3 linked regions of the Azospira inquinata genome follow. The main gene of each other region encodes a partner of the protein of the gene in region 3 in a complex. Links are inferred from orthologs where the notes say so. Each region holds a gene or a part of one and is shown on either strand. Other genes may lie near its edges.

Evidence for each region.
Region 1: the proteins of secY (region 3) and secA are in contact, whole or in part, in a crystal structure (PDB 3DIN), measured with the Thermotoga maritima proteins. The link is inferred for Azospira inquinata from one-to-one orthologs. Residues at the interface, in WP_004081795.1 of Thermotoga maritima: Glu108, Gly109, Glu110, Glu111, Ala236, Glu237, Arg238, Arg239, Ile240, Thr241, Ile242, Gln243, Tyr244, Ala245, Arg246, Arg247, Val248, Thr249, Gly250, Arg251, Arg252, Val253, Tyr254, Gly256, Ala257, Ser258, Thr259, Tyr260, Leu261, Pro262; in WP_004082002.1 of Thermotoga maritima: Glu261, Ala262, Arg263, Lys300, Ala301, Arg302, Thr303, Ile304, Ile305, Leu323, Tyr324, Asp325, Pro326, Val329, Ser330, Tyr333, Ile336, Lys340, Phe345, Val349, Glu363, Phe364, Tyr374, Ser375, Gly376, Gly377, Glu393, Ile395, Thr482, Ser483.
Region 2: secY (region 3) and secG share a complex: the UniProt entries of both Escherichia coli proteins name them as parts of the sec protein translocase complex. The link is inferred for Azospira inquinata from one-to-one orthologs.

Annotation. Positions count from the first base shown.
Region 1 is NZ_CP064782.1:946,005-953,494, reverse strand. The notes cover bases 2,104-5,405. They hold secA (preprotein translocase subunit SecA), read left to right. Parts: upstream 2,104-2,469; coding sequence 2,470-5,205; downstream 5,206-5,405. Other genes in these bases: argJ (bifunctional glutamate N-acetyltransferase/amino-acid acetyltransferase ArgJ), read left to right, coding at 5,319-5,405; Azoinq_RS04180 (M23 family metallopeptidase), read left to right, coding at 2,104-2,343. Also shown: lpxC (UDP-3-O-acyl-N-acetylglucosamine deacetylase), read left to right, coding at 1-716; Azoinq_RS04190 (hypothetical protein), read left to right, coding at 745-930; Azoinq_RS04185 (DciA family protein), read right to left, coding at 920-1,357; more of Azoinq_RS04180, read left to right, coding at 1,381-2,103; more of argJ, read left to right, coding at 5,406-6,560; Azoinq_RS04165 (cytochrome-c peroxidase), read right to left, coding at 6,645-7,490. UniProt on the Escherichia coli protein: Required for protein export, interacts with the SecYEG preprotein conducting channel.
Region 2 is NZ_CP064782.1:2,655,219-2,662,376, forward strand. The notes cover bases 2,104-5,073. They hold secG (preprotein translocase subunit SecG), read left to right. Parts: upstream 2,104-3,377; coding sequence 3,378-3,770; downstream 3,771-5,073. Other genes in these bases: pstB (phosphate ABC transporter ATP-binding protein PstB), read left to right, coding at 2,104-2,516; tpiA (triose-phosphate isomerase), read left to right, coding at 2,644-3,381; Azoinq_RS12170 (NADH-quinone oxidoreductase subunit A), read left to right, coding at 3,963-4,337; Azoinq_RS12175 (NuoB/complex I 20 kDa subunit family protein), read left to right, coding at 4,341-4,817; Azoinq_RS12180 (NADH-quinone oxidoreductase subunit C), read left to right, coding at 4,833-5,073. Also shown: phosphate ABC transporter permease PstC, read left to right, coding at 1-781; phosphate ABC transporter permease PstA, read left to right, coding at 792-1,709; more of pstB, read left to right, coding at 1,734-2,103; more of Azoinq_RS12180, read left to right, coding at 5,074-5,426; Azoinq_RS12185 (NADH-quinone oxidoreductase subunit D), read left to right, coding at 5,428-6,681; NADH-quinone oxidoreductase subunit NuoE, read left to right, coding at 6,681-7,154; NADH-quinone oxidoreductase subunit NuoF, read left to right, coding at 7,154-7,158. UniProt on the Escherichia coli protein: Subunit of the protein translocation channel SecYEG. Overexpression of some hybrid proteins has been thought to jam the protein secretion apparatus resulting in cell death; while this may be true it also results in FtsH-mediated degradation of SecY.
Region 3 is NZ_CP064782.1:1,151,376-1,158,513, forward strand. Bases 662-3,611 are described here. They hold secY (preprotein translocase subunit SecY), read right to left. Parts: upstream 2,826-3,611; coding sequence 1,497-2,825; downstream 662-1,496. Other genes in these bases: rpsM (30S ribosomal protein S13), read right to left, coding at 662-984; rpmJ (50S ribosomal protein L36), read right to left, coding at 1,065-1,178; infA (translation initiation factor IF-1), read right to left, coding at 1,254-1,472; rplO (50S ribosomal protein L15), read right to left, coding at 2,854-3,288; rpmD (50S ribosomal protein L30), read right to left, coding at 3,290-3,472. In the rest of the region: rpsD (30S ribosomal protein S4), read right to left, coding at 1-208; rpsK (30S ribosomal protein S11), read right to left, coding at 221-610; more of rpsM, read right to left, coding at 622-661; more of rpsE, read right to left, coding at 3,612-4,002; rplR (50S ribosomal protein L18), read right to left, coding at 4,029-4,382; rplF (50S ribosomal protein L6), read right to left, coding at 4,394-4,924; rpsH (30S ribosomal protein S8), read right to left, coding at 4,934-5,329; rpsN (30S ribosomal protein S14), read right to left, coding at 5,346-5,651; rplE (50S ribosomal protein L5), read right to left, coding at 5,659-6,198; rplX (50S ribosomal protein L24), read right to left, coding at 6,205-6,522; rplN (50S ribosomal protein L14), read right to left, coding at 6,532-6,900; rpsQ (30S ribosomal protein S17), read right to left, coding at 7,044-7,138. UniProt on the Escherichia coli protein: The central subunit of the protein translocation channel SecYEG. Consists of two halves formed by TMs 1-5 and 6-10.

The DNA of each region.
Region 1 (7,490 bases), 200 kb from region 3 along the record:
TGGTTAAGGTGGGGACCGTGGAACATTTGATGTCCGCCCTGGGGGGCTTGGGCATCGACAACGTCTATATCGATCTGGATGCGGCGGAAGTGCCCATTCTGGACGGTTCGGCGGCGCCTTTCGTTTTCCTGATTCAATCCGCCGGTATCGCCGAACAGGCGGCGGCGAAGAAATTTATCCGGATTACCCGGCCCGTGGAAGTGCGGGACGGGGACAAGTGGGCCCGTTTCGAGCCCTACGACGGCTATAAGCTGTCCTTTTCCATCATCTTCAACCACCCGGCCATCGACAAATCGGCCCAGTCCGTCACCATCGATTTCGCTGACCAGTCCTATCCTCGGGAAGTGGCCCGGGCCCGCACCTTCGGCTTCATGCAGGATGTGGAAATGCTGCGGGAAAATGGTCTGGCCCTGGGGGGCGGTCTGGAAAACGCCATCGTCCTGGACGAATACCGGGTGCTTAACGCGGACGGCCTGCGCTACGGGGATGAGTTCGTCAAACACAAGGTGCTGGACGCCATCGGTGACCTTTATCTCCTGGGCCATCCTCTGCTGGCGGCCTTTTCCGCCTACAAGTCCGGTCATGGCCTGAATAACCAGCTGGCCCGGCAACTGCTCAAGGAGCGGGATGCCTGGGAAATCGTTACCTTCGAGGATCAGGCAACGGCGCCCGCCGGTGTCCTGCGCTGGCTGGAATTGCCTGCCCAGGCGGCGTAAGTCCCTTGGGGGCGGCACGGGAGAAGCCATGTTGCTGCTGAGACTGTTGGGAATCCTGGTTTTGCTGGGAGTGGGCGCCGCCGTGGCGCTCTTTTTGTTTACCCGTAATTCCCGTTATCTGGACTGGGCCTGGCGTCTCTTCCGTTATGCCTTGATGGTGGCCCTGCTGGTGTTCGCCCTGTTGGTCCTGGAGCGCCTCCTGCCTATGCTTTGATGGCGGCCCGCTGTACCAGTTCTTCCAGGGCTCGGCGCAGGGAGGATTGCTCCGGCAGCCCATGGGCCAGATCGGTGAGCTGGGAACCGGCGCTCTGGGAAATGGGATGGACCTGGGGCGGGGGCGGCAGGGGCGTAGTAATTCGCCCTTGTACTTTCACCTTGACCTCACTACACTCGAACCCTCTTTTTGCAAACTCGCCAGCCAACGACCGGGTCATCTGGGACAATTTGGCGGCGATAGCGCCACTTTCGGCGTGAATCACCACAATTCCCTGCTTGATATTGGCAACCGTACTGCCCTGCCCGAGAAAGGCCGGCGCAAATTCCTGGTAGGCGCGCTGCGCCTGCAACACCTGCCATCCATGGGCGAGAACGCTGGCGGCCGCATTGCCGGTATTGAGGTATTTTTCAACTGGATGGTGCATCGATATCTTCTTGGAGGAGCGTCGTGCATATTATTCTCGTCTCCAATCGGCTGGCAACGGCCAAGAGCATTGTTTTAACCCCTACCCGTCTGGCTTTGGGGCTGGCGGTGCTGACCCTGGCTGTGGTGTTTTCCTCCCTGAGCCTGTCCTGGCTGGCCCTGCGCTATCAGGTGCCCGGCGCTCAGGCCTGGTTGGCTTCCGCCAGCCAAAGCCGGGAGGTGGATCGGGAAGGGGCCCTCAAGGGCAGCCTGAATGCCCTGGCCAAGCAGGTGGGCACGCTCCAGGCCCAGCTCCTGCACCTCAATACCCTGGGTCAGCATTTGACCACCCTGGCCGGTCTTAAACCCGGGGACCCGATCCGGACCACCCCCGTGCAGGCGCCCCTGGCCCTGATTAAGGGGGGGCAGGGCGGTCCCCTGGTGCTAGCCCGTACCCCGGCGCCCCTTTCTCCGGAAAGCCTGGCCCGCACCCTGTCCAGCCTGGAAGCCCAGGTCAGCGAGCAGACCCTGATGTTTCGGTATCTGGAGGATCGGCTCATGGATCGGCGTATCCGCCAGATTCTCTTGCCCTCCGCCCTGCCCATCCAGGCCAAGGGCATTGGCTCCCCCTTTGGCCGCCGGGTGGACCCCATTGCGGGGGTGGGGGCCATGCATGAAGGCATCGACTTTGTAGCCGACGTGGGCACCCCCGTGGCCGCCTCTGCCGGCGGGGTGGTGAAGGAGGCAGTGCATCACCCGGAATATGGCAATCTCATTGAGCTGGATCACGGCAACGGTTTCTCCACCCGCTATGCCCACCTGTCCAAAATCCTGGTGCGTCCCGGGCAGATGATCAACCGGGGGCAGGAAATCGCCCTGTCCGGGAATACGGGCCGGTCCACCGGGCCCCATCTGCACTTTGAGGTGCGTTATCAGGGGGCGGCCCAGAACCCGGCCAAATATCTGGATCTGGCGGCCCGCTACGGTATTCGGGTGGCCCGGCGTTAAGCCTGCCGGGCTTTCTGGACGCGGGCGTCCAGGGGGCGGCGTCCCGGGGAAGTGGCGGGGCGATGTGGGGCGGGTTGCCCATGATAGAATCCCTTTTTTTCTCCGCGACGCACGCCGTCCCCCACAATGATTTCCGGTCTCCTCAAAAAAATCTTTGGCAGTCGCAATGATCGGCTGGTCAAGCAGTACTTCCAGGTGGTGCAAAAGATCAACAGCCTGGAAGCGGGCATTTCCGCCCTCTCCGACACGGACCTAAAGGCCAAGACGGAGGAATTCAGACAGCGCTACGCCAAGGGCCAGAGCCTGGACGACCTGCTGCCGGAAGCCTTCGCTGTGGTACGGGAAGCGGGTAAGCGGGTGTTGGGCATGCGCCACTTCGATGTGCAGCTGATCGGGGGCATGGTGCTGCACCATGGCAAAATTTCCGAAATGCGCACCGGGGAAGGCAAAACCCTGGTGGCCACCCTGCCGTCCTACCTCAATGCCATCGCCGGCAAGGGGGTCCATGTCATCACGGTGAATGACTATCTGGCCCAGCGGGATGCGGAATGGATGGGGCGCCTGCATCGCTTCCTGGGACTCACCGTGGGGGTGAATCTGTCCCAGATGGACCACGATGCCAAGCAGGCTGCCTACGCCGCCGACATCACCTACGGTACCAACAACGAATTCGGCTTCGACTATCTGCGGGACAACATGGTCTACGCCGCCGAAGACCGGGTGCAGCGGGGCCTCAATTACGCCATCGTGGATGAGGTGGACTCCATCCTCATCGACGAAGCCCGGACCCCCCTGATTATTTCCGGCCAGGCCGAAGACCAGACCGAGTTTTATATCCGCCTCAATGAGGTGGCGCCCCAACTGGTGCGGGCTGAGAACGAGACTGCTCCCGGGGATTACTGGGTGGACGAAAAGGCCCACCAGGTCTATCTCACCGAGCAGGGCCATGAACACGTGGAAGAAATTCTGGTGGGCATGGGCATGCTCACCGAAGGCCGCAGCCTCTACGACGCCGCCCACATTGTCCTGGTGCACCACCTGAATGCCGCCCTCCGGGCCCACACCCTCTATCTGCGGGACCAGCAGTACGTGGTGCAGAACGGGGAAGTGATCATCGTGGACGAATTCACCGGCCGCTTGATGCCGGGTCGGCGCTGGTCCGACGGCCTGCATCAGGCCGTGGAAGCCAAGGAAGGGGTGAAAATCCAGCACGAGAACCAGACCCTGGCCTCCGTCACCTTCCAGAACTACTTCCGCATGTACGGCAAGCTGGCCGGCATGACCGGTACCGCCGACACGGAAGCTTACGAATTCATGGAAATCTACGGTCTGGAGACCGTGGTGATTCCGACCCATCGGCCGGTACAGCGGAAGGATTTGCAGGATCAGGTGTATCGCACGGCCCAGGAAAAGTACGCGGCCATTATCGCGGACATCCGGGAATGTTATGGCCGGGGCCAACCCGTGCTGGTGGGGACCACCTCCATCGAAAATTCCGAGCTCCTGTCCCAGCTGTTGGATAAGGAAAAGCTGCCCCACCAGGTGTTGAACGCCAAGCAGCATGCCCGGGAAGCGGACATCGTGGCGGAAGCTGGGCAGCCCGGGGTGATTACCATCGCCACCAACATGGCCGGTCGGGGCACGGACATCGTGCTGGGCGGCAATGTGGATAAGCAGGTGGCCCAGGTTCAGGCGGACGAAGCCCTCTCCGATGCAGAAAAGACCCAGCAGGTGGAGGCCATCAAGGCCGCCTGGCAAACCCGTCACGACCAGGTGTTGGCCGCTGGCGGTCTGCACATCATCGGCTCCGAACGCCACGAATCCCGGCGTATCGACAACCAGCTCCGGGGCCGGGCCGGGCGTCAGGGGGATCCGGGTTCTTCCCGCTTCTACCTGTCCCTGGACGACGCTCTGCTGCGTATTTTCGCCGGGGATCGGCTGAAAGCCATCATGGACCGGCTGAAGATGCCGGAAGGGGAAGCCATTGAGCATCCCCTGGTGAGCCGCTCCCTGGAATCCGCCCAGCGCAAGGTGGAAGCCCGCAACTTCGACATCCGCAAGCAATTGCTGGAATACGACAATGTGGCCAACGACCAGCGCAAGGTGATCTACGCCCAGCGTAACGAACTCCTGGAAACGGACGACATTTCCGAAACCATCACGGCCATGCGTCAGGGCGTGCTCTACGACATGTTCCGGGTCTATGTGCCGGAAAACAGCGTGGATGAGCAGTGGGATATCCCGGGCCTGGAAGCCGCTCTGGAATCCGAATTTCACCTCAAGGCCCCGGTAGGGGAATGGTTCAAGTCCGACACCAGCCTGAGCGACGAAGACCTGGCGCGGCGCCTCATCGAAACCGTGGAGAAGGAATACGGGGAAAAAATCGCCCAGGTGGCCGAGCCCGAGGTATTCCACAAGTTCGAGCGGGATCTGATGTTGCAGACCCTGGATTCCCAATGGCGGGAACATCTGGCCGCTCTGGACCATCTGCGCCAAGGCATCCACCTGCGGGGCTATGCTCAGAAAAATCCCAAGCAGGAATACAAGCGGGAAGCCTTCGAGCTGTTTGAAGCCTTGCTTAACAGCATCCGCTCCGAAGTGACCCGCCTGCTGCTCACCGTCCAGATCCGTTCCGTGGAAGAGGCGGACGAGGATGTGGAAGAAGAGACGGCTGCCGAACTGGCCAATCTCCAATTCGACCACCCGGAATTTGATGGGGAAGAGGCGGAAGAGGAAGCGGTCGAAGAAGGCGAAAAAGCCCAGGGACCGGCCCAGCGGGACGGCCTCAAGGTGGGCCGTAACGATCCCTGCCCCTGCGGTAGCGGCAAGAAATACAAGCATTGCCACGGCAAATTGAGCTGATCGCTCCGTTGCCCCTGTGATTCAAGGCGCCGCCCGCCCCACCGTCCGCCCCTTCCCCTGGGAATGGGCGGGCCCGGCGGGCGGCGTCTTTTTTCGTTGAAAAAGGAAAATCCATGACCGTCAATTACCAGACTCCTGCACCTGAAGCCCTCTATCCTGTGGCCGGCGTACGCTTGGGCGTTGCCCAGGCCGGCATCCGCAAGGTGGGGCGGCGGGACCTGACGGTCATCACCCTGGCGGAAGGGGCCACGGTGGCCGGGGTCTTCACCCAGAATCGTTTCTGCGCCGCGCCGGTCCAGCTCTGCCGCCAGCACCTGGCCGGCGGCCCGGGCATCCGGGCCCTGGTCATCAATACGGGCATTGCCAATGCGGGCACCGGGGAACCGGGGCGCCAGGCGGCGGAGCGGACTTGCGCTACCCTGGCCGGGCTCCTGGGCCTGTCCGGCGGTGCCCAGGTGCTGCCCTTTTCCACCGGGGTGATTCTGGAACCCCTGCCCGTGGAGCGCCTGGAAGGGGGCCTGCCGGCGGCTATTGCCGATCTGGCGGAAGCCAACTGGCACAGCGCTGCCCACGCCATCATGACCACGGATACGGTGGCCAAGGCCGCCAGCCGCCGCCTCACGGTGGGGGGCAAGACCCTGACCGTGACCGGCATGTCTAAAGGTTCGGGCATGATTCACCCCAATATGGCCACCATGCTGGGCTTTGTCGCCACCGACGCCGCCGTGCCCCAGGCCCTGCTGGACGGCCTGGTGAAGGAGGCGGCGGACCACTCCTTCAACTGCATTACGGTGGATGGGGATACCTCCACCAATGACTCCTTCATTCTCATGGCCTCCGGCCAGGGGGAACTGAAAATTGCCGGGGCCGCCGATCCGGCCTGGGCGGAGTTGCGTCAGGCGGTCATCGCCGTGGCGGAAGAACTGGCCCAGGCCATGGTGCGGGATGGGGAAGGAGCCTCCAAATTCATCACCATCCAGGTGGAAGGGGGCAAGACCCGGGCAGAATGCCGTCGGGTGGCCTACGCCATCGCCCATTCCCCCCTGGTGAAAACCGCCTTCTTTGCTTCCGACCCCAATCTGGGGCGGATTCTGGCGGCCATCGGCTACGCCGGGATCGACGATCTGGACGTGGATCAAATCCGGGTCTGGCTGGGCAGTGGCAAGGATCAGGTGCTGGTGGCGGAACTGGGCGGCCGGGCCGCCAGCTACACGGAACAGGACGGCCAGCGCATCATGGCCAATGGGGAAATCGATGTCCGGGTGGATTTGGCTCGGGGTGAGGCGGAAAGCCGGGTTTATACCTGCGATCTGTCCCACGACTACGTGACCATTAACGCGGATTACCGGAGTTAATCCTTGCTCCCGGGCTTTGATGCCCGGGCCGAGGGATAAAAAAGGGGAGCCGGCTGGCTCCCCTTTTCTTTTTGCCGGTTTTTCCTAGGGCAGGGCCGGGATGGTGAATTTAGGCATTTCCCCGGTGAGGCTGTGGAGGAAGGCCACCAAGTCGTCCACCTCATTGGGTTTCAGATCGGTTTTCAGCATTTCCTTGCCCATGATTTTCACCGCTTCATCTAGCTTCCAGACGGAGCCGTTGTTGAAGTAGGGGTAGGTGAGGGCCACGTTGCGCAGGGTCTGGGTACGGAAGGCGTGCTTGTCGCTGTCCTTCTTGGTGACCAGATAACGCCCCTCGTCCGTGGAGCCGGGCACCTTAATGGCGTGGAATTGGCCATCGGTGAAGTTGGGACCGCTATGGCAGCCGACGCAGCCCTTTTCCACGAAATACTTCATGCCCTGCTTCTGCTGCAGGCTGAGCGCCTGTTCATCCCCCGCCAGATAGCGGTCGAAGGGGGAATGGGGGGTGATCAGGGTGCGCTCGAAGGCGGCGATGGCCTTGGCCAGGTTTTCTGCCGTAATCGGGTCCTTTTCCGCGAAGGATTCGCTAAAGCGCTTCTGGTACTCGGGGAAGCTCTTCAGGGTGGCTACCGCCTTTTCCAGTGTGGTGTTGTGTTCCACCGCCGCTTGCAGGGGGCCCAGGGCCTGGGTTTCCAGGTTAGGGGCCCGTCCGTCCCAGAATTGGGAGGAAAGGAAGGCCGCATTCAGCACCGTGGGGGAATTGCGGGGGCCCCGCTGGGCGCCGTGGCCGATGGCCCGGGAAACCCGGTCCGTATAGCCCAGGGCCGGGTTGTGGCAGGTGGCGCAGGCGATATTGCCGTCGCTGGACAGGCGGGCATCGAAAAACAGCATTTTGCCCAGTTCCACCTTGGCCGGGGTCTGGGTGTTGTT
Region 2 (7,158 bases), 1.5 Mb from region 3 along the record:
CTGGAATCCCCCCATGGAGAAATTCGGGGCCCTGATTCCTATCTACGGGACCCTGGCGACTTCTCTGGTGGCCCTGGTTATTGCGGTGCCGGTGAGTTTCGGTATCGCCATGTTTTTGACTGAACTGGCGCCCACCTGGCTACGTCGCCCCTTGGGGGTGGCGGTGGAACTCCTGGCGGGGATTCCCAGTATTGTTTATGGCATGTGGGGCCTGCTGGTGTTTGCTCCGGTGTTTTCCCAATACGTCCAGCCGGTGCTGGCCAGCACCCTGGGCAAGGTTCCCCTCCTGGGGACCCTGTTTTCCGGCCCGGCCATGGGGATCGGTATTCTCAGCGCGGGCATTATCCTGGCCATTATGATCATTCCCTTCGTGGCCTCTGTCATGCGGGACGTGTTTGAAATCACCCCGTCTATCCTCAAGGAATCTTCCTACGCCCTGGGGGCGACCACCTGGGAAGTGGTGTGGAATATCGTGTTGCCCTACACCAAGGTAGGGGTGGTGGGGGGCATTATGCTGGGCCTGGGACGGGCGCTGGGGGAAACCATGGCCGTTACCTTCCTGATCGGCAACATGAATTTCTTTAACGGCTTTTCCCTGTTCCTGCCCGGTAACAGTATTGCGTCGGCCCTGGCCAATGAATTTGCCGAGGCGGAGTCCGACATCTACACCTCCTCCCTGATTGAGCTGGGGCTGATCCTGTTCGTGATCACTTTCATCGTGCTCTCCCTTTCCAAACTGCTGCTCCTGCGCTTGTCCCGGCAGGAAGGCGCTAAATCCTGAGGAAATGTCCATGTCTTCCGACTTTTCCGATACGGCGGATGCAGTGGCCTCCGGCCTTTCTCCCCAAAGAAAACGCGCTTACGCCATGACCCTCGCTTTTCGACGCAAACTGATCAACCGCCTGGCTATCGGCCTTTCTATGGTGGCCATGGTTTTTGGCCTCTTCTGGCTCATCTGGATTTTATGGACCACCCTGGAACTGGGGATTTCCGGGCTTTCCTTAAGCCTCTTCACGGAAATGACCCCGCCCCCGGGGAGCGAAGGGGGCTTGCTCAACGCCATTGTGGGGAGTCTGCTCATGGTTTCCCTGGCCACCGCTATTGGTACGCCAGTGGGCATTATGGCCGGGGTCTATCTGGCGGAATACGGCGGCCGGACCTGGCTGGGGCACACCACCCGCTTCCTCAATGACGTGTTGCTGTCTGCTCCTTCCATCATCATTGGTCTTTTTGTCTACGAGGTGTATGTGGCCCAGGTGGGCAATTTTTCCGGCATGGCCGGGGTCTTTTCCCTGGCCCTAATCGTGATTCCGGTGGTGGTGCGGACGACGGAAAACATGCTGCAGCTGGTGCCCAATAGCCTGCGGGAAGCGGCTTTCGCCCTGGGGGCGCCCAAGTGGCGGGTGGTGCTGAAAGTGACCCTGAAGGCGTCTATCGCCGGGGTCATGACCGGGATACTCCTGGCGGTGGCCCGGATCTCCGGGGAAACGGCGCCCTTGCTGTTTACCGCTCTGTCCAACCAGTTCTGGACCTCCGACCTCTTCAAGCCCATGGCCAGTTTGCCGGTGACCATCTTCAAGTTCGCCATGAGCCCCTTCGAGGATTGGCAGCGTCTGGCCTGGGCCGGGGTGTTCCTCATTACCCTGGGGGTGCTGGCGCTCAACATCGTGGCCCGCTCCGTTTTCCGTCGCAAAGCCATTGAACGATAACTTCCGCTATTGATCGAGATTCCCATGAATGCACCTATTGCCCCGGCTGCTTTGCAGACTCAGATTCAATTCAAGGATTTCAACTTCTACTACGGAGGCTATCAGGCGCTCCGCTCCATCAACCTGGAGATTTACCACGGTCGGGTAACCGCTTTCATCGGCCCGTCCGGCTGCGGCAAATCCACCCTGTTGCGTACCATCAACCGCATGTATGACCTGTATCCGGGCCAGCGGGCGGAAGGGAATCTGCTTATCGACGGGGAGAACATCCTGGACCCCTCGGTGGATGTGAATAATCTCCGGAAGCGGGTGGGGATGGTGTTTCAGAAGCCCACTCCGTTCCCCATGTCCATCTACGACAACATCGCCTTCGGGGTGCGCATGCACGAAAGCCTGGGGCGGGCGGAAATGGATGACCGGGTGGAATGGGCCCTGAAAAAGGCGGCTCTGTGGGAAGAAGTGAAGGACAAGCTGAACCAGAGTGGCACCAGCCTGTCCGGTGGCCAGCAGCAGCGGCTGTGCATTGCCCGGGGCATTGCGGTTAAGCCGGAAGTGCTTCTGCTGGACGAGCCTACCTCGGCCCTGGATCCCATTTCCACCATGCACATTGAAGAGCTGGTGTCCGAGCTGAAGGGGGATTTCACCATCGTCATCGTGACCCACAATATGCAGCAGGCGGCCCGGGTGTCCGACTTCACCGCCTATATGTATCTGGGGGAATTGATCGAGTTTGGTGAAACGGACCAGATTTTCATCAAGCCCAAAACCAAGCAGACCGAAGACTACATCACCGGCCGCTTTGGCTGATGGGGCAACGGGTCGCATTGACCCGGCCTGGAGGGAGCAGCTATAATCAAAAAGTTTTATGCTGCCTCCCCAACCCAAAGGACTGTCTGCCCCGATGCGCCGTAAGCTCGTAGCCGGAAACTGGAAAATGAATGGCTCCGTAGCTTTTGCGGAGACTGCCTGCGAGGCCCTAGTGGCTGGCTGGTCGTCTTCCGGGACGGCCGATGTGGCCGTATTTCCTCCTTTTCCCTATCTGGGAACCGTCCAGTCCCGGTTGCGTCATTCCCCCATCGGCTGGGGGGCACAAAACATCAGCCAGTTTCCCGTAGGTGCTTATACGGGGGAGGTGGCCGGTGCCATGTTGCAAGATTTTGGCTGTCGCTATGTCCTAGTGGGTCATTCCGAGCGCCGCTCCCTTTTTGCTGAAGGGGATTCGGTGGTGGCGGCCAAGTTGGCGGCGGCGGTGGAACTCGGTCTGGTTCCTGTGCTGTGCGTCGGGGAAACCCTGGCGGAGCACGAATCCGGTATCGGGATTCAGGTGGTGGCCCGTCAGGTAGAAGCCGGCGTGAGTTGGGTGGACTGGTCCCAAGCTGAAGAAGTGGTTTTGGCCTATGAGCCTGTCTGGGCCATCGGTACGGGCCGGGCAGCCACGCCCGAGTTGGCTCAAGACGTGCATCAAGCCATTCGGCGTACCCTGGCTCGTCTGGCCGGGCCGGAAAAGGCGATGCAGATTCGTATTCTTTATGGCGGTAGCGTCAAGCCGGACAATGCGGCGGCGCTTTTCGCTATGCCGGATGTGGACGGCGCCCTGGTGGGCGGCGCTTCTTTGGTGGTGAACGATTTTTTGGCGATTTGCTCTGCGGTAGCAGGAGATGAGGTGAAATGAATTATCTGTTTTCTATTGTTTTGGTGATCCATCTTCTGGCTGCGGTGGCCATCATCGGGTTGGTGCTGATGCAGCACGGCAAAGGGGCCGATATGGGGGCCGCTTTCGGTGGCGGTAGCTCGGGCAGTCTGTTTGGTGCCACTGGCTCGGCAAACTTCCTGTCCCGTTCTACCGGTGTCCTGGCTGCGGTGTTTTTTGTTACCAGTTTGACCCTTGCCTACATTGCCGCCAATAAGCCGAAAAGTACTGGCGGGGTGATGCAAGAAACGGTACAATCCGCGCCGGCTAACGCAGGGAAGGCAGCGACTAATAATAATGCTGTGGCGCCTGTGCTGCCGTCTAGTTCTTCTTTGCCTGTCGAGGGCAAAGCTAAAGACATTCCCAGGTAAGGGGCTTGTGGGGTGTCTGGTCGATGAAATTTCGATCAGCTAAGTAGTGCCGACGTGGTGGAATTGGTAGACACGCTATCTTGAGGGGGTAGTGACCGTAGGTCGTACGAGTTCGAGTCTCGTCGTCGGCACCAAGTCTGGAGTTCTGCTCAGGACTCTGAAAAATTAGTTACTTTGAGGGATGTAGCAACGATGTTGGAAAATTACCTCCCGATTCTCCTCTTTATCCTGGTTGGCGTGGCCATCGGGGTATTGCCGGTCCTCTTTGGTTGGCTGCTGGCTCCCAGTCGCCCCGATCCGGAAAAACTTTCTCCCTATGAGTGTGGCTTCGAGGCATTCGAAGATGCGCGTATGAAGTTTGACGTGCGCTACTACCTCATCGCCATCATCTTCATTCTGTTCGACCTGGAAATCGCCTTCCTCTTTCCTTGGGCTTCCATTTTCAAGGAAATCATTCAAACGGCTTCCATCAAATGGTTCGGTTTTGCCGAAATGATGGTATTCGTGGCGGTTTTGGTGGTCGGCTACCTCTATGCCTGGATCAAGGGCGCCTTGGAGTGGGAGTAAGTCATGGGCATTGATGGGGTTCTGCAGGAAGGTTTCATTACCACGACTGCCGACAAGCTGATCAACTATGCTCGTACCGGTTCGCTGTGGCCGATGACCTTCGGTTTGGCGTGCTGTGCGGTGGAAATGATGCATGCGGGGTGTTCCCGCTACGACTTGGACCGGTTCGGGATTATCTTCCGCCCCAGTCCCCGTCAGTCCGACGTTATGATCGTGGCCGGTACCCTGACCAACAAAATGGCTCCGGCCCTGCGCAAGGTCTATGACCAGATGCCCGAACCCCGTTGGGTGGTTTCCATGGGCTCCTGCGCCAACGGCGGTGGCTATTATCACTATTCCTACTCGGTGGTGCGGGGCTGTGACCGCATCGTTCCAGTGGATATCTATGTGCCGGGCTGTCCGCCCACGGCCGAAGCCCTGCTTTACGGCCTGGTCCAGTTGCAAAACAAGATTAAACGTACGAGCACCATCGCTCGCTAGACCTAGAGGCTTGTTATGTCCAAGTTGGATGCCCTAGTAGAGAAGCTGCAAAACGTCTTGGGTGACAAGGCCGGTAATATCAAGGTGGCGCTGGGTGAGGTGACCTTGGACGTGGCCCTTGCCGATTACGAAACCGTGGCCCTCCAGCTGCGGGATGGGGACGAACTGAAGTTCGAGCAATTGATCGACCTCTGTGGCGTGGATTATTCCCAGTACGCTGGTGAAGCCAAGCCCGCTGGCCGTTTTGCGGTAGTCTCCAGTCTGCTGTCCGTGACCCATAATTGGCGTCTGCGCCTTCGGGTGCTGGCCGACAATGACGATTTTCCGGTTGTGCCATCCGTGACCGGGATTTGGAATTCCGCCAACTGGTTTGAGCGGGAAGCCTTTGACCTCTTCGGTATCGTTTTCTCCGGCCATACGGATTTGCGCCGCCTGCTGACCGATTACGGTTTTGTCGGTCACCCCTTCCGCAAGGATTTTCCCATTTCTGGCAACGTGGAAATGCGTTATGACCCGGATCAACGGCGGGTCGTCTATCAGCCCGTGACCATCGAGCCTCGGGAAAACACCCCCCGCGTGGTGCGGGAAGAGAAGTACGGGAACGTCTGACATGGCTGAAATCAGAAACTACACCCTTAACTTTGGCCCTCAGCATCCGGCCGCTCACGGCGTACTTCGTCTGGTGCTGGAGCTGGACGGGGAAGTGGTCCAGCGGGCCGATCCCCATATCGGCTTGTTGCACCGGGCGACGGAAAAGCTGGCGGAAACCCGCACCTGGGTTCAGTCCGTGCCTTACATGGACCGGCTCGACTACGTGTCCATGATGGCCAATGAACACGCTTACTGTATGGCCATCGAACGGCTGCTGGGTATCGAAGTTCCCCTTCGTGCCCAGTACATCCGGGTCATGTACGACGAAATTACCCGCCTGCTGAACCACCTGCTCTGGATCGGGGCTCATGCCCTGGACGTGGGTGCCATGGCGGTCATGCTCTACGCTTTCCGGGAACGGGAAGATCTGATGGATGCCTATGAGGCGGTTTCCGGGGCCCGGATGCACGCCGCCTATTACCGTCCGGGTGGTGTCTATCGGGATCTGCCGGACCGCATGCCCCAATACGTGGAGAGCCGCTTCAAGAGCGCGGCCACGGTAAGCAAGCTGAATGAGTCCCGGAGTGGTTCTCTGCTGGATTTCATCGAAGATTTCACCAACCGTTTCCCTGCTTATGTGGACGAATACTCCAATCTGCTGACGGATAACCGGATTTGGAAGCAGCGTCTGGTTAATGTGGGGGTGGTTTCTCCCGAGCGGGCTCTCCAATTGGGGTTCTCCGGCGCCATGTTACGGGGGTCTGGTATTGAATGGGATTTGCGTAAGAAACAGCCCTATGAAGTCTATGACCGCCTGGATTTCGATATTCCGGTGGGGGTCAATGGGGACTGTTATGACCGCTATCTGGTGCGTATGGAAGAAATGCGCCAGTCCAACCGAATCATTAAGCAGTGTGTGGCTTGGCTGCGTGAAAATTCCGGCCCGGTAATTACGGAAAACCACAAGGTGGCGCCGCCCCATCGTGAGGACATGAAGTCCAACATGGAAGAGCTGATCCACCACTTCAAGCTGTTCTCCGAAGGCATCCATGTTCCGGAAGGCGAAGTTTACGCCGCTATAGAACATCCTAAGGGCGAGTTCGGTATTTACTTGGTGTCCGATGGGGCCAATAAGCCTTACCGGATGAAGATTCGGGCGCCTGGATATCCCCATCTGGCCGCCATGGATGAGATGGCAAAGGGACACATGATCGCGGACGTGGTCACGATCATTGGTACGCAAGACATCGTTTTTGGCGAGATTGACCGCTGATGCTGACTCCTGAATCCTTGAAAAAGATTGATCGCGAGATAGCCAAATATCCTGCGGATCAAAAGCAATCCGCCATCATGGCGGCCTTGGCTATCGCCCAGGAAGAAAAGGGCTGGCTGGCGGACGAAACCATTGAGTTCGTGGCCAACTATCTCTCCATGCCCCCTATGGCGGCCATGGAAGTGGCGACCTTCTACAACATGTATGACCGTCGTCCGACGGGTAAATACAAACTGACGGTCTGCACCAATCTGCCCTGTGCCCTGTCCGGCGGCGAACATGCCGGCGAATATCTGAAACAGAAACTGGGTATCGATTACGGCGAAACCACGGCCGACGGCAAATTTACCCTGATGATGGGTGAGTGCATGGGCGCCTGCGGCGACGCCCCGGTCATGTTGGTGAATAACCACACCATGTGCAGTCACATGGCTCCCGAAGAAATTGATCGTCTGCTGGCGGAGTTGAAATAATGGC
Region 3 (7,138 bases):
CGCCGTAAATACGACGAATTTTTTGCTTTTCGCGCAGGTGAACGCCATAGTCGGAAAGCCGTTGGCCGGACTTTTGACCATGTTGCCCAGGGGCGTAGGACCGACGTTCAACGGAGCACTTGTCCGTAAAGCACTTTTCGCCCTTCAGGAACAGCTTTTCGCCTTCCCGGCGGCACTGACGGCACTTAGGATCGAGATTACGAGCCACGTTAAACTCCTATTAGATACGACGCTTCTTCGGGGGACGGCAACCATTGTGAGGAATGGGCGTCACGTCGGAGATGGCAGTGATCTTCATACCCAGAGCATTCAGGGCACGAACGGCGGATTCGCGGCCAGGGCCAGGGCCCTTGATCCGGACTTCCAAGTTCTTCACTCCGCATTCTTGAGCGGCCTTACCGGCAGCTTCAGCGGCCACCTGGGCAGCAAAGGGAGTGGACTTACGGGAGCCCTTAAAACCGGCACCACCAGAAGTCGCCCAAGACAGAGCATTGCCTTGCCGGTCGGTGATGGTGATGATGGTGTTATTGAAAGAAGCATGAATGTGGGCGATACCTTCGGCCACATTCTTTTTTACTTTTTTCCGTACTTTGGCAGCAGTCTTAGCCATTTCCTATCCTTTTATTTACCCTTTTGGATGGCCTTGCGCGGACCCTTCCGGGTACGGGCATTGGTCCGGGTGCGTTGCCCGCGGACGGGAAGCCCCTTACGGTGACGCAGACCACGGTAGCAGCCCAAATCCATGAGCCGCTTAATGCTCATGGTAACTTCACGACGCAGATCGCCTTCCACGGAGAACTTGGCGACCTCTTCGCGAAGCCGTTCCATTTCGGCGTCGGTCAGGTCTTTAACTTTGGTAGAACGCTGAACGCCCGCAACGTCGCAGATTTTCTGCGCACGGGAACGTCCAACACCGAAAATCGCGGTCAAAGCGATCTCGGTATGTTGATGGTTGGGAATATTTACCCCAGCGATACGGGCCATTGAGTCACCCCGAAGATGCGAAACTTGTGATTATACTGTTGAATTAACTTCAAATTCAACCCGAAAACACCACCAGGGACTTAGCCTTGGCGCTGTTTGTGACGGGGATCGCTGCAAATTACGCGAACCACGCCGTGGCGCCGAATGATCTTGCAATTGCGGCAGATTTTCTTGACAGATGCCAGCACTTTCATGATTTGCTCCTAAATACCGGGCGCCTGGCGCAGCCAGCCATTAACCCAATTACATCCAACTGCGTAGAGACTTGCTTACTTGACCCGGAAAACGATCCGGGCCCGGGACAGGTCGTAGGGCGTCAGTTGCACCGTTACCTTGTCCCCCGGAAGGATACGGATGTAATGCATCCGCATTTTTCCGGAAATAAAACCTAACACCATGTGTCCGTTTTCTAACTTGACACGAAAAGTCGCGTTGGGGAGGTTCTCGACCACCTCCCCTTGCATTTCAATCAGATCTTCTTTCGCCATGATCCGAGTAGCGTCGAAGGAATCCTACTTGGCTAAGGGAAACCCACCACCTTTGAAATTGGCTTTCTTCAGCAGACTTTCGTACTGGTGGGACATAATGTAAGCCTGTACTTGAGCCATGAAATCCATGGTCACAACCACAATAATCAGCAGAGAAGTCCCACCAAAGTAGAACGGCACGTTCCACTTCAGGATCAAAAATTCCGGCAGCAAGCAGACGATGGTGATGTAGGCCGCGCCCACCAGGGTCAAACGCATCAAAATCTTGTCAATGTAACGAGCCGTTTGTTCCCCAGGACGAATACCGGGAACGAAGGCACCGCTCTTCTTCAGGTTATCCGCGGTTTCCTTGGAATTGAACACCAGGGCGGTATAAAAGAAGCAGAAGAAAACAATGGCCGCAGCGTAAAGCAGCACGTAAATCGGCTGCCCCGGCGACAGGGTGGCGGCGATGTCCTTGAGCCAGTGCATGGAATCACTAGAACCAAACCAGCCAGCCACGGTAGCGGGGAACAGTATGATACTGGAAGCGAAGATGGGCGGGATCACCCCGGACATATTCAACTTCAGGGGCAGATGGGAACTCTGACCACCGTAAATCTTGTTGCCCACCTGGCGCTTGGCGTAATTCACCAGAATCTTGCGTTGGCCCCGTTCCACGAAAACAACGAATGCCGTAACCAGGAATACCAGGGCGGTGATGAAAATAGCCGTCACCGGATGCATGGCACCGGTGCGCACCAATTCCAGCAAACCGCCAATGGCGTTGGGCAGACCAGCGGCGATACCACCAAAGATGATAATGGAAATACCGTTGCCCAGACCCCGTTCGGTGATCTGCTCACCCAGCCACATCAAGAACATGGTGCCCGTGACCAGGGTAGTCACCGTGGTCAGGCGGAACATAAAGCCGGGGTCCAAAACCAGACTAGGCTGGCCTTCCAGCATCATGGCTATGCCCAATGCCTGGAAGAAAGACAGCGCCACGGTACCGTAGCGCGTGTACTGAGTAATCTTGCGACGACCGGCTTCCCCTTCTTTTTTCAGCGCTTCAAGCTGGGGGGAGGCGATGGTCATGAGCTGCATGATGATCGATGCCGAAATGTAAGGCATGATCCCCAAGGCAAACAGAGTGAACCGCTTCAAGGCACCACCAGAGAACATGTTGAACATGCCCAGGATGCCGCCCTGCTGGGTCTGGAAAAGATCCGCCAATACGGCGGGATCAATTCCAGGCACAGGGATGTGAGCGCCGATCCGATAAACCACCAACGCGCCCAAAAGGAAAAACAAACGACGTTTGAGGTCGCCGAACTTCCCGCTATTTGCGTTGAGATTGCTATTGGTAGCCAAAATCGAATCCTATCTCACGTAAAACTAATTACTCGGCAACGTTGCCACCGGCAGCTTCAATGGCTGCCTTGGCACCCTTGGTCGCGCCCACACCCTTCAAGACCACCTTGCGGGAGATTTCCCCGGACAGGATAACCTTGGCGGAGAGAGCGTTCGCGGGAATCACGTTCGCTTGCTTCAGCACCAGCAGATCGATTTCTTCCACGGGCAGCGCCTGGATTTCGGACAAGCAAACTTGCACGTTACGGGCGTTGGTGAAAGAGAAGAAGCCACGCTTCGGCAGACGGCGATACAAAGGCATTTGACCGCCTTCGAAACCGACCTTGTGGTAACCACCGGCACGGGACTTTTGCCCCTTGTGACCACGACCGCAGGTCTTGCCGAGGCCGGAGCCAATGCCCCGACCCACGCGACGCTTGGAGTGGGTCGCCCCCTCCGCGGGTTTGATGGTATTTAACTGCATCTTAGTTCTCCACCTTCAACAGGTAAGAAACCTTGTTGATCATCCCGCGCACGGCCGGGGTATCAATCAACTCGGAAGAAGAATTCAGGCGACGCAAGCCCAGGCCCTTCACGGTAGCACGATGGTCCTGTTTGGTGCCAATGACGCTCTTCACCAGCGTCACTTTGATCTTTTTGTCAGCCATAGTTCTTACCCCAGGATTTCTTCAACGGACTTGCCACGCTTGGCAGCAACTTCGGAAGGCGTATTCATGGCCTTCAGACCGTTCAGAGTAGCGCGAACAATGTTGTAAGGATTGGTGGAACCGTGGGCTTTTGCCACCACGTTGGTCACACCCATCACTTCGAACACTGCACGCATGGCGCCACCGGCAATGATCCCGGTACCATCAGGAGCCGGCATCATCAGAACGGAAGAAGAACCATGCTTACCCACCACAGCGTGTTGCAGCGTGCCGTTCTTCAGGCTCACTTTCACCAGCTTACGGCGAGCTTCGTCCATCGCTTTTTGGACCGCCACGGGCACTTCGCGGGACTTGCCCTTGCCCATGCCGATGCCACCGTCTCCATCACCAACCACGGTCAGGGCAGCGAAGCCCAGAATCCGGCCACCCTTAACAACTTTGGTGACCCGGTTGATGGAGACCATCTTTTCGCGCAGACCATCGTCCCGTTCGTCGGACTGCTGCGTTTTCTTGGTTTGCGGTTTAGCCATGTCTTACCTCGAATTTAACAGCCCGATCAGAACTTGAGGCCGCCAGCACGGGCCGCTTCGGCAAGCGCCTTGACTCGGCCGTGGTATTGGAAACCGGAGCGATCGAACGAAACCTGTTCCACGCCCGCCTGTTTGGCACGCTCGGCGATCAGGGCGCCAATGCGCTCGGCCGCGTTCACGTTGCCACCGTTGGCCATTTCCTTGCGCACTTCGGGTTCCACGGTGGAGGCAGCAGCCAGCACCTTGGAGCCGCAGGCGGAAATAACCTGGGCGTAAATATGGCTGTTGGTGCGATGCACACACAAGCGCACGGCCTTCAGCTCGGCAATTTTGGCCCGGGTTTTGCGGGCTCTGCGCAAACGCGCCTGCTTCTTGTCGATCATTTACCCACCTACTTCTTCTTGGTTTCCTTGATGATGACCACTTCGTCCGAATAACGGACGCCCTTACCCTTATAGGGTTCGGGACTGCGGTAAGAACGAATCTCCGCAGCAACCTGGCCGACCAATTGCTTATCCACACCCTTGATGACCACTTCCGTTTGGGAAGGGGTTTCCACCTTGATGCCGGCGGGCATCTTATGGACCACGGGGTGGGAGAAGCCGAGCGTCAAATTCAGCGCATCGCCTTGAGCTTGAGCACGATAGCCCACCCCAACCAGGGTCAGCTTACGTTCGAAGCCCTTGGAAACGCCTTGAACCATATTGTTCAAGTTGGCGCGCACCGTACCCCACAGCGCATCGGCGTTGGGATAATCCCCCGCCAGGCTGCAAACCAGTTGTTCACCTTCGGTTTGCACCGCAACAGCGGGCACGGCTTTCATCTTCAAAACGCCCAGAGGGCCCTTGACGGTGATTTCATCACCGACGGAAACCTCGACGCCTTTCGGCAGGGCGATGGGATTCTTACCTACGCGAGACATATTCCCCCCTTAGGCCACGATGCAGAGGACTTCGCCGCCCACGTTCTGGGTACGAGCCTTGCGGTCAGTCATGACGCCCTTGGGGGTGGAAACGATAGCCACACCCAGACCGTTCATCACACGGGGAATATCCTGGCTGCCCTTGTAGACGCGCAGCCCGGGACGGGAAATACGTTCGATGCGTTCGATAACCGGACGACCGGCATAGTACTTCAGCACCAGTTCCAACGTCGGCTTACCTTCCACTTCACGAACTGCGAAGTCGTCGATGTAGCCTTCGTCCTTCAATACCCCAGCGATCGCGACCTTCACCTTGGAAGAAGGCATCGCAACGTTAGCCTTTTCGGCTTGCTGGGCATTACGGATACGGGTCAGCATATCCGCGATAGGATCACTCATTGCCATTCCTATAACCTCCCGCTTACCAGCTAGCCTTGGTCAAACCGGGAATTTCTCCCCGGAAGGCAATTTCCCGGAGCTTGTTCCGGCACAAGCCAAACTTCCGGAACACGCCGCGAGGACGACCCGTTACTTGGCAACGATTACGCAGACGAGACGGGCTCGAGTTACGCGGCAGTTGTTGCAACTTCAGGCGAGCCTGGAACCGATCCGCATCGCTCAGCGCTTGGTCATCGATAACAGCCTGGAGCTCAGCCCGCTTTTTGGCGAACTTAGCCACAGTCTTACGACGTTTTTCATCCCGATTAATCAAAGACAGTTTTGCCATGATCGCCTCAGTTCTTGAACGGGAACTTGAAAGCAACAAGCAGGGCCCGAGCTTCTTCGTCCGTCTTAGCAGTAGTGGTGATGCTGATGTTCATCCCCCGCAGCGCATCGATCTTGTCGTACTCGATTTCCGGGAAAATGATCTGTTCTTTGACGCCCACGTTGTAGTTGCCGCGACCGTCGAAGCCCTTGCCAGAAATCCCACGGAAGTCGCGCACCCGGGGCAGAGCCACGGAAACCAGACGATCCAGGAATTCGAACATGCGGGGGCCACGCAGGGTCACCATGCAGCCGATGGGATAACCTTGACGAATCTTGAAACCAGCGATGGACTTGCGGGACTTGGTCACCACAGGCTTTTGCCCGGCGATTTTGACCATGTCGCCCACAGCGTTTTCCAGAACCTTTTTGTCCTGGACCGCTTCACCCACACCCATGTTCAGGGTGACCTTGGTGATGCGAGGCACTTCCATGATGGATTTGTAGCCGAACTGCTTGATCAGCCCGGGCACCACGGTTTCTTTGTAAAAATCAAACAAACGCGCCATGATTCCTTAAGCCTCCACGGTTTGACCGCTGGACTTGAAGACGCGCACTTTCTTGCCGTCTTCCAGCAGCTTAAAGCCAACCCGCTCCGCCTTACCGGTAGCAGGATTAACGAGGGCCACGTTGGAGATATGGATCGCCATATCCCTTTCAACGATACCGCCGGTCACGCCCTTCACAGGATTGGGGCGCACATGCTTTTTCACGCGGTTAACCCCTTCCACTACCAGATGGTCTTCATCCACCCGACGCAGAACGGTACCGCGCTTGCCTTTGTCTTTGCCTGCAATGACGATTACTTCGTCACCCTTGCGAATCTTTTCCATCTTCGCTCCTTACAGAACTTCAGGCGCAAGCGACACAATCTTCATGAACCGTTCGTTACGCAGTTCCCGCGTAACCGGCCCGAAGATCCGGGTGCCAATGGGTTCCAGCTTGGTGTTCAGCAGAACCGCCGCATTGTTATCGAACTTGATCAAAGAACCGTCAGCCCGACGCACACCCTTGGCGGTACGCACAACCACCGCGTTATAGACGTCGCCCTTCTTGACGCGCCCACGAGGAGCCGCATCCTTAACGGATACCTTGATAATGTCACCAACGCCGGCATAGCGACGCTTGGAGCCACCAAGGACCTTGATACACATCACTGAACGCGCGCCGGTATTGTCGGCCACATCCAGAATAGTCTGCATCTGAATCATTTTTCGCTCCAACTTTCCCGCACAAGTGCGGTTAGTCTTGGACCCCGTAGGGGGAGGATTAAAACGCGGGGGCCCGACGACGCGGGCCCCCGAAGAGGAGGCAGGATATTAACCAATACCCCGCCATAATGCAAGCACTATTTTTAGATGATCCGCGCTTTTTCCAGCAGCTTGGACACCTTCCAGGACTTGGTGCGGGAAAGAGGACGAATCTCCTCAATTTCCACCAGGTCGCCGG